2 linked regions of the Natronosporangium hydrolyticum genome follow. The protein of the gene in region 1 interacts with the protein of each later gene in a pairwise test. Links are inferred from orthologs where the notes say so. Each region holds a gene or a part of one and is shown on either strand. Other genes may lie near its edges.

The links.
Region 2: the proteins of eno (region 1) and rpe interact in binary tests that used the Escherichia coli proteins (3 or more experiments, as listed by UniProt). The link is inferred for Natronosporangium hydrolyticum from one-to-one orthologs.

Annotation. Positions count from the first base shown.
Region 1 is NZ_CP070499.1:5,017,605-5,020,789, forward strand. The notes cover bases 216-3,086. They hold eno (phosphopyruvate hydratase), read right to left. Parts: upstream 2,358-3,086; coding sequence 1,074-2,357; downstream 216-1,073. Other genes in these bases: JQS43_RS22670 (DUF501 domain-containing protein), read right to left, coding at 216-378; JQS43_RS22675 (FtsB family cell division protein), read right to left, coding at 375-989; JQS43_RS22685 (hypothetical protein), read right to left, coding at 2,494-3,086. Outside these bases: more of JQS43_RS22670, read right to left, coding at 1-215; more of JQS43_RS22685, read right to left, coding at 3,087-3,185. UniProt on the Escherichia coli protein: Catalyzes the reversible conversion of 2-phosphoglycerate (2-PG) into phosphoenolpyruvate (PEP). It is essential for the degradation of carbohydrates via glycolysis.
Region 2 is NZ_CP070499.1:2,817,449-2,820,628, reverse strand. Bases 35-2,900 are described here. They hold rpe (ribulose-phosphate 3-epimerase), read right to left. Parts: upstream 1,871-2,900; coding sequence 1,199-1,870; downstream 35-1,198. Other genes in these bases: JQS43_RS12405 (FHA domain-containing protein), read left to right, coding at 1,979-2,900; JQS43_RS12415 (GGDEF domain-containing response regulator), read right to left, coding at 200-1,174. In the rest of the region: more of JQS43_RS12405, read left to right, coding at 2,901-3,180. UniProt on the Escherichia coli protein: Catalyzes the reversible epimerization of D-ribulose 5-phosphate to D-xylulose 5-phosphate.

The sequences.
Region 1 (3,185 bases):
GCACTTCACCCGGCCCGGCATCCCGCCGGCGGAGACCCCGGTGAGCTCCGGCACCGGCTCGATCGCCTCCCGGGCGACGAGGTAGCTGCGGTGCGCGGCCTGGTAGGCCGCCGCCAGGCCAGGATCCTCGGCCAGCCGGGCGGTCATCTCTTTCATCACCCCGCTCGCCTCCAACCGGCCACAGGCCGCCGAGGCCCGGGGGCAGGTGAGGTAGTAGAGGGTCGGGAACGGGGTGCCGTCGGCCAGCCGAGGCGTGGTCTCGACCACGTCCGGCAGCCCGCAGGGACACCGGTGCGCCACCGCCCGGGTGCCCCGCGGTGGCCGACCCAGCTGCGCCTCGACCGCGGCCAGGTCGGCCGGGTCGACCGACTCGTTCACGGGCTCTCCTCCGGCTCCGGCAACGACGGGTCGGCCGGATCGGCATCATCGCCGGGGGCGGGTGGCTCTGGCTCGGCAGGGCCCTCACTGGCGCTCTGGATGCTCAGCCACAGCGTGTCCCACCAGATCTCGGGTGGCGCCGGCACATCGTCCGGGTCGAACCCGGTCTCCGGCGGCGGCTGATCCTCTTCGGGCACGATCAGCAGCTGTTCTCCCGGTTCGCCGAAGTAGAGCCGGCGCCGGGCCTGGATCCGGATGTAGTCGTCGTCGGACCACAGGGCCGCCTCCGCCTCAAGGTCGGCGACGTGGCTGCGCTGCTGCTCCTGCGCCGCCCGCAGCTCGGCGATCTCTGCCTGCTGGGCGAGGTAGACGCGCAGCGGGAAGACATAGCTCAGACCCAGCGCCGCCAACACGAAACCGAGCACGACCGCCCGGGCGGTGAACCGGCCCCGGGGCCGCGGGGCGGAGGTGCGGGTGGTGCCGCCCGGCCCGCGGGCGTTGGGGCGCCGGGACGAGGTCGGCCGGGCGCCCGGCCGACCGGCGGCGGGGGTCGGCGCAGCGGCGCCTGGCCGACGCCGGGCGTTACCCGGTCGGGTCGACCGATCCCGCATCGCCACCTCCTCCCCAAGCCGCCGGCCAGCAGGTGCCCGGCTCGACGCCGATCGTACGACGGCAGTTGGTCGCTAAGACGACGCTCAGTCGTTACGGTACCGGGGGAACGCGTCGGCGCCCGCGTACCGCGCGGCGTCGTCCAGCTCCTCCTCGATCCGCAGCAGCTGGTTGAACTTCGCCACCCGCTCTGACCGGGCCGGGGCACCGGTCTTGATCTGCCCGCAGCCGGTGGCGACCGCCAAGTCGGCGATGGTGGTGTCCTCGGTCTCGCCGGAGCGGTGGCTCATCATGCACTTCATGCCGGCGCGGTGGGTGAGATCGACCGCTTCGAAGGTCTCGGTCAACGAGCCGATCTGGTTAACCTTGACCAGCAGGGCGTTGGCGGCGCGTTCGGCGATTCCGCGCCGGATCCGCTCCGGGTTGGTGACGAAGAGGTCATCGCCGACGATCTGCACCCGGTCACCGAGCTGGCCGGTCACCGTGGACCAACCCGCCCAGTCGTCCTCGGCCAGCGGGTCCTCGATCGAGACGATCGGGTAGTCCTGGCAGAGCTTGGCGTAGTAATTGGTCATCTCCTCCGCGGTGCGGGGCTTGCCCTCCAGCACGTAGGAGCCGTCCTGGTAGAGCTCGGTGGCGGCGACGTCGAGGGCGAGCACAATGTCGCTGCCCAGGGCATAGCCGGTCTGCCCCACCGCTTCGGCGATCAGCTCCAGCGCAACCTCGTTGCTCGGCAGGTCGGGGGCGAAGCCGCCCTCGTCACCGAGGCCGGTGCCGAGTCCGCGCTTACGCAGCACCGATTTGAGCGAGTGGTAGACCTCGGCGCCGGCCCGGAGCGCCTCCCGGAAGGTGGGCGCCCCGATCGGGGCGATCATGAACTCCTGGATGTCGACGTTGGAGTCGGCGTGGGCGCCACCGTTGAGAATGTTCATCATCGGCACCGGCAGCAGGTGCGCGTTGGGCCCGCCGAGGTACCGGAACAGGCTCAGCCCGGCCGAGCTGGCGGCCGCCTTCGCCACCGCCAACGACACCCCGAGCACCGCGTTAGCGCCGAGCTCGGACTTGTCCGGTGTGCCGTCAAGATCGAGCATCCGCTGGTCGATCAGCCGCTGCTCGCTCGCCTCGTAGCCGACCAGCTCCTCGGCGATCCGCTCATCCACATTGGCGACGGCCTGCTCGACGCCCTTGCCGGCGTACCGGTCGGGGTCGTTGTCGCGCAGCTCGACCGCCTCGAAGGCGCCGGTCGAGGCGCCGGAGGGGACGGCGGCGTGGGCGACCGTCCCGTCATCGAGCCCGACCGTGACCTCGATGGTCGGGTTACCGCGAGAGTCGAGGATCTCCCTGGCGACGATTCCTTCGATAGTGGCCACAGTCGGCTCGCTCCTGTCTGCCCGCTCAGTTGGGTGGCAGGCCGCCCCGTCGCGGCCACCCTGGTCCGCAGCAGAGCCTACCGGTGTCGCCGAGGGCCGGTGGCGTGACCCGGCCCTCGGCGACGAGTGATCCGGCTCATCCCCCGGCAGTTGCGGTGGGGGCAGCGCTCGGCGTGGGCGTCGGCGAAACGGTGGCTGCGGGGGCCGACTCCAGGTCCGGGCTGGCCGAAGAATCAGGGCTGGGCGTGGAGGTAGGGCTGGCCGAAGGCTCAACGCTAGGGTTCGACGAAGGGGCCGGACCCGAGGTCGGGGTCGGGGTCGGGGTCGGGACCGCGGCGGGGGCACCCTGCGGGTCCAGCCACCACGGCAGTTGCGCCGGGCACAGCGGGTAGGTGAAAATCGCGGACCCGTCCGGCCGGTAGGTCACCCTCGGCTCCGAGTCGGTGCGCGCGCCGGTGGTCGGATCGGTCACCGACCGGCAATGGTCCCAACCCAGATTGATCGGGTTGCCGTGCTGGTCAAGGAGCGTGACCTCGGTCAGCAGCCGCCCCTCGGAGTCGAGCGCGTAGACATCGACGACCTCCCGGAGCGGGTCGTGATTGCCGCCCCCGGCGTGGTGCACCGGCGGCGCCTGATGCCGCCGGTCGGAGTCGAGCCCCGCGACGTGCACAAGCCCGATCAATGCCACGAATGCCGAGCCGACGAAGACTGTCCGGCGGGGCCACTCTCGCAGCTGCGGGGTACGGCGGCCCAGCCACACCGAACCGGCCACGAAGACCGCGAGGATCACCCACCCGGCGAGGGTGCTGCCGCCCAGCCGGGGGAGCA
Region 2 (3,180 bases), 2.2 Mb from region 1 along the record:
CACACCAGGTCCACCGGTGGCTGGTTGCCACCGGGTCGCGGGCTGCCCTGGAGAGCACCTAGCCCTCAGGGGTCACCGCCGGTTCGGAATTTCACCGAGTCCCGCCAGCGCGTGGTGGGTTCTTTGGCGATTGTCCCACGCCGCGCCCGATTCGCCGAGTCAGGCGGAGAAGATCACACGACCGGCGGCGGGCCGACCGTCACCGGCTCCGCCGCCGGTCGTACGCCACGAACGACCCGGCCTCCTTCTTCGCTACGTTTTTCATCTCGGTCGCCACCGTGATCACCTCCCGGGGGTCGGAGAACTTCCGAGCCGTCGAGAGCGCAACTCCGACCGAGATCGAGACGAGGTTGGGGCGCTGAATGTTGCCGCGCCGGTCGACGATCTCAAGATAGCCCCGGTCCGCGTCCTCCGGATCGTAGATATCGTCGGCGGCCTTTTCGAAATCCTCCACCGCCTGCGAGGTGATCGGGCGGACCTGGTCGGGGAGGCAGACGATCACGAAGTCGTCGCCGCCGACATGACCGAGGAAGGCCGGCGGCTCGGCCTGTTCGGCCACGGCCTGGTGTAGGCAGCGGGCCAGCACTGCGATGAACTCGTCGCCGCGCCCGAATCCGTACGCGTCGTTGACGCTTTTGAATCGGTCAATGTCGATGTAACAAACGGCGAAGTCGGTGCCGCTGCGGACCCGGTCGCTCAACTCCCGCAAGATCCGGGTGTTACCCGGCAATCCGGTCAGCGGTGAGACCTCGCGGAACTCCTGCGCCCGGCGCAGCATCGACCGGACCCGCGCCACCAGCTCGGCGTTGTCGAAGGGTTTGACCACGTAGTCGTCGGCGCCGGCGGTCAACCCGACCACCTTGTCGACGGTCAGCCCCTTAGCGGTCAGCATGATGATCGGCAACGCTGAGGTACGCGGGTCGGAGCGCAGCCGGCGAGTCAGCTCCAACCCGTCGATCCCGGGCATCCGGACATCCACCAACGCCAGGTCCGGCCGGTGTTGCCGAGCCAACACGAGCGCCTGCTCGCCGTCGTGAGCCACCAGCACCTGGAAACCCTCCAGCTGAAAGTTGACCTCCACAAACCGGGCGATGTCGCGATCGTCATCAGCGACCAGAATTACTTCCGCGGGGGGCGGGGGTTGGTCCGCGAGGTGCTCCGGTTGATCAGTCACCGCGCCAGTCTAGAAGCGTTACGGTCACACCGCGTACTGCGCGAGCTCCCGCAGCCGGCGGACCGCCGCCGCCGGGTCGGCCGCACCGTAGACCGCGCTGCCCGCCACAAAGGCGTCCGCTCCGGCCTGCGCCGCCGCCTCGATGGTGTCGGCGTTGATCCCGCCATCAACCTCTAGCCGCAGGTCAAGGTGGCCGGCGTTGATGTGCCGGCGGGCTGAGCGGACCTTCGCCAGCAGCTCTGGGATGAATTCCTGACCACCGAACCCCGCCTTGATCGTCATGATCAACAGCAGGTCGAACTCGGGGAGCAGATCCAGGTACGGTTCGACTGCGGTATCCCGATCGATCGCCAGCCCCGGCCTAGCCCCGGCGGCGCGCAGATCCCGGGCGAGCGCCACCGGATCATCGCACGCCTCGGCGTGGAAGGTGACGATCTCCGCCCCCGCCTCGGCGTACCCCACCGCCCATCGCTGCGGATCAGTGATCATCAGGTGGCAGTCGAACGGCAACGAGGTCGCCTTCCGAAGCGCTGCCACCACCGGCTGACCGATGGTCAGATTCGGAACGAAGTGGTTGTCCATGACGTCGACGTGCACCCAATCGGCGACCCCGGAGATGGCCGAGATCTCGTCGGCGAGGCGCGCGAAATCGGCGGAGAGGATGCTCGGGGCGATGACCGGCGACTGGCTGCTCACCGCGACAGTCTAAGGACAGTCCAAGCGGGCCAGCTTACGCCCCGGTGCGCACGATCCCCGCCGGTCGGCCGATCGCCCGGCATGCCGGCGTACCGCATCATGGTAGCCGTGGCACACGTCCTCGAGCTGACTCTCAACGGCGAACCAACCCGCGCGCTCCTGCAGACCGATCAGGTCCTGCGGATCGGCCGGGACCCCTCCTGCCAACTGGTGGTCTCCGACCGCTCAGTCTCCCGACAACACGCGGAGATCGCCCGCACCGACGGCGGCTGGGTCATCCGGGACCTGGGCAGCCGCAACGGCATCCACCACGCGGGTGAGCGGAGCGAGACCATCCGGCTGACCGACGGCATCGAGATCCGCATCGGCAGCGCCCACGACGGGCCGCTGCTGCGGATCGGGCTCCCGGCGCCGGCGGCCGTAACCACCCAGCCAGTTCAACCGGCGGCCGACGCGCCCCCGACCGTAACCCTCTCCCCAGCAGAGCCAGCGCAGCCGGCACCACAACCGGCCGCCCCACCGGCAGCCGCTCCACCGCCCCAGCCGGCCGCTCCACCGCCACCACCGGCGCCGTCACCCGCCGCCGGCCGGCCCGAGCTGGCCGCCTTCGACGCCAGCGGCGTGACCAGCATCGGGCGCAGCAGCGAGAACGACGTGGTGCTCCGCGACCTGTTGGTCTCCCGCCGGCACGCCGAGGTGCGGCAACTACCCGCCGGCTACCAACTCACCGATCTGGGCAGCACCAACGGGACCTACCACAACGGACGCCGGATCGACCGGGTCATGTTGGAGCCTGGCGACCTCGTCTCGATCGGTCACTTCCAGCTCGCCTTCGACGGTGAACGGCTACACGAGCATCTGGACGCCGGGCCGGTGTCACTCTCGTCCGAGCAGGTCACCGTGGCCATCGGCAAGCACCGTATCGTCAACGACGTCAGCTTCGCCCTCGAACAAGGCAGCCTGCTCGGCATCATCGGGCCCAGCGGCTGCGGCAAGTCAACCCTCATCCGCGCCCTCACCGGACTGCAACAAGCGAGCGCGGGGCGGGTCAGGTACGACAACCGCGATCTCTACGCCGACTACGCCGAACTCCGGTACCGGATCGGCATGGTGCCGCAGGACGACGTGCTACACCGGCAACTCACCGTCCGTCGGGCGCTGCGTTTCGCCGCCCGACTCCGGTTCGCCGACGACGTCCCCCGCCGAGAACGCTCAGCCCGGGTCGAAGAGGTCATGGACATGCTCGGGATCGCTGGATCGGCGCGGCAACGCATCGACCGGCTCTCCGGTGGCCAGCGGAAACGTACCTC